Regions from separate parts of the Allobosea vestrisii genome, predicted to be linked through region 2. Evidence: riboswitches for the same ligand, from Rfam matches in the RefSeq annotation. Region 2 holds a riboswitch; the other holds the start of a gene.
The links. A riboswitch is a leader RNA that binds a small molecule or an ion and turns the genes downstream of it on or off. The one in region 2 is predicted to bind thiamine pyrophosphate.

Region 1 (4,162 bases), 2.8 Mb from region 2:
CCGCACCCCGGTAGCCCCGGCGCAGCCCGGCACTGCTGCACCCACGCAGACGGCCCCGTCCCAACCATCGGCCGGACCCGGCCGCCAGCCCGGCCAGGCCGCTCCGGCTCAGGCCGTGCCTGGACAGGCCGTTCCCGGCCAGCCGCCTGTCGCCCCGAATGCCGGAAGTGCGCCGGGCGTTCCTGCCCAGCCGGGAACGGTGCCGTCGCAAGCGGCGCCCGGCGTCGGCCAGCAGCCCGGCACGCCCTTGCGGCCGGGCGTTGCTCCCGGGCAGGTGCAGCCTCCCCAAGGTCAGGCGCCGGCCGGCCAGCCCGTGCCTGACCGTCAGGGCCGTCGCGGCGGCATAGGCCTTGGCGGCGCGGCCGCCATCGGTCTCGGCGCAGCCGCGATCGGCGGTATCATGGCGACGCAGGGCGCAACGCGGCTGGAGGATATCCGCGGCCGCCGGCAGGAGACGCGCGAAGGCGATGTCACCATCATCCGCGAGCCTGGCCGTACCATCATCCGCGGCGACGATGATCGCGTCATCATTCGCCGCGACGAGACGCAGCGCTTCCGCGACCTCGGCCTCGACACCCGCAGCGAGCGGCGGGGCGAGGAGAATGTGACGATCTATGACCGCCCGGATGGCACGCAGATCGTCACGGTGACCGACAACGACGGCCGGCTGCTCCGCCGCTCGCGGCGCGAACGCGACGGCGCCGAGTTCGTGATGATCGACAATGTCCGCCGTGACGGGCCGCAGGCCCGATTCGCCGAGGAAGTGGTGGTGCTCCCGCCGCCGGAGCTGCGCATCGCGCGCGAGCGCTACATCGTCGATGCCGAGCGCGCCGATGAGCGGCTGATCTACGAGACGATCACCGCGCCGCCGGTTGCGCCGGTGCCGCGCCGCTACACGCTCGACGAGGTCCGCTACTCGCAAGATCTGCGCGCCCATATGCGCAGCGTCGACATCGACACGATCAACTTCGATTCCGGCTCCTGGACGGTTACACCCAATCAGGGCGGGCGCTTGCAGGTGATCGCGCAGGCGGTCCGTCAGGCGGTCGAGCGGGCGCCGAACGAGGTCTTCCTGGTCGAGGGGCATACCGACGCGGTCGGCTCCGATGTCGACAATATCTCGCTGTCGGACAGGCGGGCACAGTCGGTCGCCGAAATCCTGACCCGCGATTTCGGCGTGCCGGCCGAGAACCTGACGACGCAGGGCTATGGCGAGCAGTATCCCAAGGTCCAGACGCAAGGCGACTCGCGCGAGAACCGGCGCGTGACATTGCGCCGGATCACGCCGCTGCTCACCGGCCAAAATCAGCAATGAGGTGAAGCGGGGTGGCTTGCGAGCCGCCCTGCCTTTCTCGTCAGGCCATGGAACAATCCCGGCCTGCTTGGCGTTCCTTTTTGGGGCAGGCTGGTCTTGCGCCTGCCCGACTGGAGCAATGCCATGCGCAAGCACCCATGGGTCCTCCTCGGACTGATCGCCGCCGGACTGATCGTGGCGGACGCCGCCGCCGCGCAGTCCTCCCCGCCGCAACCCCAGCGTCAGCGCGCCCCCGGTGTGCCAATCGCGCCGAATGCGAGCGAGGTGCAGAAGCTCGAGCCGCGCTCCGATCGCGTCGAGGCAAGGCGCGAGCGTGAGCGGCTGGCGCGAGACCGTTCGGGACCGCCGGAGCCGAACCGCGAGATTCCGATGCCGAAGCCGGTGCCGTCGATCATCGCGCCTTGATCGGAGCCGGCCTTAAAGGTCGCCGTTCCGGATTCAGATTCGGGTAAGGCTCGCCGCCTATGTTCGCGGCGAGGAGCCCTGCCATGAGTGAAATGTCGGTCGCGATCGCGCAAAGCCTGATCAGCATGAAGTCGGCTGCGACGCAGCAGGCCCTGCAGCTCGAAATGGTCAAGCAGAACGCCGATTCCGACCAGGCCCTCGTCGCCATGCTCCAGCAGGCTGCCGATCAACAGCAGCAGGCGACGCTGCCGGCGGGCCAGGGCGGCAATCTCGACATCACGGCCTGAACCCCTGTCCTTACCGGTGCAATGCCTCTGGCGCATGCCGGCGCAGCGTCGGCCGACGGTTCTTTGCCAGTTGCGCGCAGATCACGACGGTTCTAACCTCCACCTCGTTCCGAGGGGTGCTCGATAAGAGCTGAGATGGCCTGACGGCCGAACCCATCGAACCTGATCCGGGTCATACCGGCGGAGGGACTGGAACGCGGCTGCGCCACAAATGCATCCGCAGACAGCGACTGGACCGTCAGACGCCCGGATCTCCTGAACCTGAGAGGGAGGAGATCCTAAGATGAACGCCCACACCAAACCCCAGAAGAACAGCGTCAAGGCCGCGCCGCAGACGGTGACGACCGGCCCGATCGTCGGCTCGCGCAAGATCTATGTCGCCGCGCCCGAGCACCCCGATATGCGCGTGCCCTTCCGCGAAGTGCAGCTCACCACGGATTCCGAGCCGCCGGTGCGGATCTACGACCCCTCCGGCCCTTTCACCGAGACCGACGTCTCGATCGATCTCAATGCCGGCCTGCCGCAGCCGCGCCGCGCCTGGCTCGACGCCCGCGGTTTCCAGACCGTGCCCGGCCGCGCTGTCACCGCCGCCGATAACGGCCATATCAGCGAAGCTCAACTCGTGCCGGCCTGCCCGGCGCAGCGCCCGATCCTCGAGGCGAAATCCGGCCAGATGGCGACGCAATACGAGTTCGCCCGAGCCGGCATCATCACCACCGAGATGATCTACGTCGCGCATCGCGAAAACCTCGGCCGCGCCGCCATGCTGGAGGGCGCAAGAGAGCGCCATGCCGATGGCGAGAGTTTTGGCGCCTCGGTGCCGGAATTCGTCACACCGGAATTCGTCCGCGACGAGATCGCCCGCGGGCGCGCCATCATCCCGGCCAACATCAACCATCCCGAGCTCGAGCCGATGGCGATCGGCCGCAACTTCCTGGTCAAGATCAACGCCAATATCGGCAATTCGGCCGTCACCTCCGGCGCCGCCGAGGAGGTCGAGAAGCTGGTCTGGGCGATCCGCTGGGGCGCCGACACGGTGATGGACCTCTCCACGGGGCGCAACATCCACAACATCCGCTCCTGGATCCTGCGCAACTCGCCGGTGCCGATCGGCACGGTGCCGATCTACCAGGCGCTGGAGAAGGTCGGCGGCGATCCGATCAAGCTCGACTGGGAGGTGTTCAAGGACACGCTGGTCGAGCAGGCCGAGCAGGGCGTCGACTATTTCACCATCCATGCCGGCGTGCGGCTGCCTTACGTCCCGCTGACGGCTTCCAGGGTGACCGGCATCGTCTCGCGCGGCGGCTCGATCATGGCGCGCTGGTGCCTGGCGCATCACAAGGAGAGCTTCCTCTACGAGCGCTTCGACGAAATCTGCGAGATCATGCGCAAATACGACGTCTCGTTCTCGCTCGGCGACGGCCTGCGGCCCGGCTCGATCGCCGACGCCAACGACCGCGCCCAGTTCGCCGAGCTGGAGACCTTGGGGGAGCTCACCAAGATCGCTTGGGAAAAAGGCTGCCAGGTGATGATCGAGGGCCCCGGCCATGTGCCGATGCACAAGATCAAGGAGAACATGGACAAGCAGCTGCGCGAATGCGGCGAGGCCCCGTTCTACACGCTCGGACCGCTGACCACCGACATCGCGCCGGGCTATGACCACATCACGTCGGGCATCGGTGCGGCGATGATCGGCTGGTTCGGCTGCGCTATGCTCTGCTACGTCACGCCGAAGGAGCATCTCGGTTTGCCCGACCGCGACGACGTCAAGACCGGCGTCATCACCTATCGGATCGCCGCCCATGCCGCCGATCTCGCCAAGGGGCATCCTGCCGCGAAGATCCGCGATGATGCGGTATCGCGGGCGAGGTTCGACTTCCGCTGGGAGGATCAGTTCAACCTGGCGCTCGATCCGGACACGGCGCGCGCTTACCACGACGAGACCTTGCCGAAGGACGCCCACAAGGTCGCGCATTTCTGCTCGATGTGCGGGCCCAAGTTCTGCTCGATGAAGATCACCCAGGATTTGCGCGCCGAGGTGCTGGCGATGGGCGACAATGAGCGCGCGGCGCTCGAAGCGATGGCTTCGCAAGGGATGGCAGAGAAGTCGGAGGAGTTCCTCAAGAAGGGCGGCAATCTCTATCTGCCGGCGGCG
Region 2 (4,162 bases):
CTGGCGACGAACAGCGCCGTGACCGTTCCGCAGGACACCCGCACCTCCTCCGTCGCGCCGGCCGCGCAATGGCCCGACGCCTGCACCCTGCTGACGCCGGCCGAGGTCAAGGCCGCCTTCCCCGACATGACTGTGAGTGAGCCGCGCAAGCTGATGGGCAAGATCACCCATGAGAGCCGCGAGAACCGGGTCGAGGCCCTGCCGAACCCGATCGGCTGCCAGTTCGACGCCAAGCGCACGATCGAGAAGGACGGCAAGCGCACCGTCGAACTCAACCAGATCCAGGTCAGCGTCCGCAACGTCGCCGCCACCGAGGATCTGTCGAAGCGCTGGTTCCAGAGCGCGATCAAGGTCTCCGAAGCCAAGACGCCGGTCGAAGGCCTCGGCGACGAGGCGGCGCTCGACATCATGAACCGCATCCATATCCGCAAGGCCCTGACGACGGTCGACGTCCGCGTCTCCGGCGGCGAGCGCGACCAGGTCTTGCACGATCAGGCGAAGGCGCGCGTCGGCGAGTTGGCGAAGATTGTGGCGGCGCGGCTGAAATAGTGAGGCGCCTCCCTTCCCCCTTGTGGGGAAGGGTTGGGGATGGGGGTGGTGCCGCTTGGCGATCGTCTCCAAAACGGGCTTGGCAGCAGCGACAGCGCCATCATGCTCTTGCCGATCGCTCCGGCTTTGCGACCCCCACCCCTGCCCCTCCACCCAAGGGGGAGGGGTTCGCGCGTATGAGCCTGTTTTTGCGGAGTGATCCTGCTAGGGAGAGGCCGATCAGCGAAAGGCCTCGACCTCATGACCGCGCGCTTTACCGAGACTCTCCGGCAGGCCAGCCAGCCCGGCTGGTCGCAATCCGTCGGCCACCGCTTCGTCCACGAATTGCTGGGCGGCACAGTGTCAGACGCGGTCATGGCCCGCTACCTGATTCAGGACCATCGCTTCCTTGACAGCTTCCTGACCTTGCTGGGCGCTGCGCTCGCCGGCGCCGACAGCTTCGAGGCCCGCATCCGCTTCGGCCGCTTCATCGGCATGGTCAGCGGTGAGGAGAACACCTATTTCCTGCGCTCCTTCGCCGCCCTCGGCGTCAGCGAGCAGGAGCGCGCCGAGCAGCCCGACACGAAGGCCACCGCCGGCTTCAAGGCGATCATGCGCGAAGCGGCCGCGACGCGCTCCTATGCCGCCGCCCTTTCCGTGCTGGTCGTGGCCGAGTGGCTCTATCTCGACTGGGCGCAGACCGCGTCGCAGCCTCTGCCGGCGAACTTCGTCCACGCCGAATGGGTCACCCTGCACGACAACCCCGATTTCCGCGACTTCGTCGGCTTCCTGCGGTCGGAACTCGACCGCGTCGGCCCGGGCGAAGCCGAGACCAGCCGGGACTTCTTCCTGCGTACCGTCGCGCTGGAGAAGGCCTTCTTCGACTCGGCCTATGACGAAGCCTGAGCCGCGCGCCGTGGCCTGAGGCAGGCGTGACAGGCGCAAGCCTTTCTGCCACAAGCACAATCGAGAGACGGGGGCGTTCGCCGCAAGGCGAGCTGAGAAGCACCCTTCGAACCTGAACCAGATCATGCTGGCGGAGGGAGTCGCTCGGGGCAGCCTCGCCAGCGTTTCCCCGTGCCCGCCTTCCACCGGAAAGGCGAGCCTTGACGACGCAGGACGCGACAGAGCGGATTTCGGCTTCCGCGAGGCCTATGATGGCCCCGCTCGCTGCTGCGCTGCGCACGATTCTCGTCCTGCTCCTGGCCTGGCAGGCCGCAATCTGGCTGTTTGCGCCCCCGCGCTACATCCTGCCCTCGCCGCTCGACGTCGCCGCCGCCTTCCAGCGCCAGCCCGGCTTCCTCTTCGGCCACAGCCTGACCACCATGGCCGAGATCGTGCTCGGCTTCGTGCTCGGCTCAGCTTTCGGCGCGCTGACGGCGCTCGCGATCGTGGCGCTGCCGCGGCTCGGACGCCTGCTCTGGCCGGTGCTGCTCGTGCTTCAATCCTTCCCGGTCTTCGTCATCGCACCGCTCTTGGTCGTCTGGTTCGGCTTCGGCATGGGCTCGAAGGTGATCATGGCGACGATCATCATCTTCTTCCCCGTCGCCTCCGCCTTTACCGACGGCCTGCGCCGGACCGATCCCGAATTGATCGACGCCACCGCGCTGACCTCAGCGACGCATTGGCAGACGCTCCGCCATGTCCGCCTGCCTTTGGCCATGCCGAGCCTCCTCACGGGTCTGCGGGTCGCGGCTCCGCTCGCGCCGCTCGGCGCCGTGATCGGCGAATGGGTCGGCTCCTCCGCCGGGCTCGGCTTCGTCATGGTCCAGGCCAATGCTCGCATGCAGACCGACACGGTCTTCGCCGCGATGACGGTGCTCGCCGTGCTCAGCCTCGTCCTGCGCCATCTCGTCGACGCACTCGGCCCGCGCCTCATTCCCTGGGCGAGCGAGCAATGACGCCGCCCCGCTTCAAGCCGATCACGCAGAAGGACTTCGCCTTATGACCCTATGCGCCCTCACCCGACGCGCTCTCCTCGCTACCGGGCTGGTCCTGGCCGCCGGCCTCGCCAGCCCGGCGCGCGCCGCCGACAAGCTGACCGTGATGCTCGAATGGTTCGTCAATCCGGACCATGCGCCCCTGGTCGTCGCGCAGCAGCTCGGCCTGTTCAAAGAGGCCGGGCTCGAGGTCACGATGGTGCCGCCCTCCGACCCGTCCGCCGTGCCGCGCCTCGTCGCCGCCGGCCAGGCCGATATCGGCATCCACTACCAGCCCAATCTCTATCTCGACCACGCCGCCGGCATCCCGATCGTCCGCTTCGGCACGCTGGTCGAGACCCCGCTCAACAGCGTCATCGTCAAGGCCGACGGGCCGATCAAGAGCCTCGCCGACCTCAAGGGCAAGACCATCGGCTACGCCGTCTCGGGCACCGAGACCACCCTGCTCGGCCAGATGCTGGCCAAGGCCGGCCTCAAGCTCGACGACGTCAAGCTGGTCAACGTCAACTTCGCGCTCTCGGCCGCCCTGATCGGCGGCAAGGTCGACGCCACCATCGGCGGCTACCGCAATTTCGAGCTGACGCAGCTGAAGCTCGAAGGCCATCCCGGCATGGCCTTCTATCCCGAGGAGCACGGCGTTCCCGCCTATGACGAGCTGATCCTGATCACCCGCCGCGACGCCCTCGCCGACAGCCGTCTGCCGCGCTTCCTCGACGCGATCGAGAAGGCAGCGCTCTATTTGACCAACCATCCGCAGGAAGCCTGGAAGCTCTTCATCGCCGCCCATCCCGATCTCGACGACGCCCTCAACCGCCAGGCCTGGATCGACACCCTGCCCCGCTTCGCAAAGCGCCCGCGCGCTCTCGATACCCGCCGCTACGAGCGCTTCGGCGCCTTCCTCGTCGAGCGCGGCCTGATCCAGAAGGCCCCGGCGCTCGCCGAGATCGCGGGCGAGGTGAAATAGCGAACGGAACGCGGCAGCAGGCCCACCTGCCGCCTCCCCATCCCGCGTTCACATCAGAGCGGACCTGTGCTGGTGGCTCTGGGTTTCCAGCCGATCGCGATGCTATGAGCCGGCTTCGCGGCCATCCGGCGGGCCCTCGCCCGCTTTTGCAGCTGCGCCCGGCGAAGTCATCCTATGAACGTCAGTAAGCCGATCGCCTCCACCCGCCGCGCCGACCTGCCGGTGCTGTTCGCGCTCAGCGCGACGCATCTGCTCAACGACATGATCCAGTCGCTGATCCCGGCGATCTACCCGATCATCAAGACGGCTTACGCTTTGGATTTCGGCCAGATCGGCCTGATCACGTTGACCTTCCAGATCACCGCCTCGCTGCTGCAACCGGTCGTCGGCCACTACACCGACAAGAACCCGATGCCCTATTCGATGGTCGTCGGCATGGGCTGCACGCTGACCGGGCTGATCGGCCTCGCCTATGCCGGCAGCTATCCGCTACTGCTGCTGGCTGCCGCCTGCGTCGGTCTCGGCTCCTCGATCTTCCACCCCGAGGCGACCCGCATGGCCCGCAATGCCTCGGGCGGCCAGCAGGGATTGGCGCAAGGAATCTTCCAGGTTGGCGGCCAGAGCGGCGGCGCGCTCGGCCCGCTGCTCGCCGCTTTCATCATCGTGCCGCGCGGCCAGACCAGCGTCGCCTGGTTCTCCGCCGCGGCCCTGCTCGCCATGATCCTGATGG

Region 1: linked by a shared signal. The riboswitch ahead of thiC (phosphomethylpyrimidine synthase ThiC) and the one ahead of QO058_RS03935 (ABC transporter permease) in region 2 are both predicted to bind thiamine pyrophosphate.

Annotation. Positions count from the first base shown of each region.
Region 1 covers NZ_CP126307.1:3,593,869-3,598,030, forward strand. Annotated here, with positions in the region: gene QO058_RS17780 (OmpA family protein) at 116-1,315, shown strand; gene QO058_RS17785 (hypothetical protein) at 1,439-1,720, shown strand; gene QO058_RS17790 (putative motility protein) at 1,804-2,007, shown strand; TPP riboswitch at 2,110-2,214, shown strand; gene thiC (phosphomethylpyrimidine synthase ThiC) at 2,291-4,162, shown strand, end outside.
Region 2 covers NZ_CP126307.1:805,134-809,295, forward strand. Annotated here, with positions in the region: gene QO058_RS03925 (hypothetical protein) at 1-549, shown strand, start outside; gene QO058_RS03930 (TenA family protein) at 790-1,434, shown strand; TPP riboswitch at 1,494-1,590, shown strand; gene QO058_RS03935 (ABC transporter permease) at 1,686-2,429, shown strand; gene QO058_RS03940 (ABC transporter substrate-binding protein) at 2,473-3,432, shown strand; gene QO058_RS03945 (MFS transporter) at 3,607-4,162, shown strand, end outside.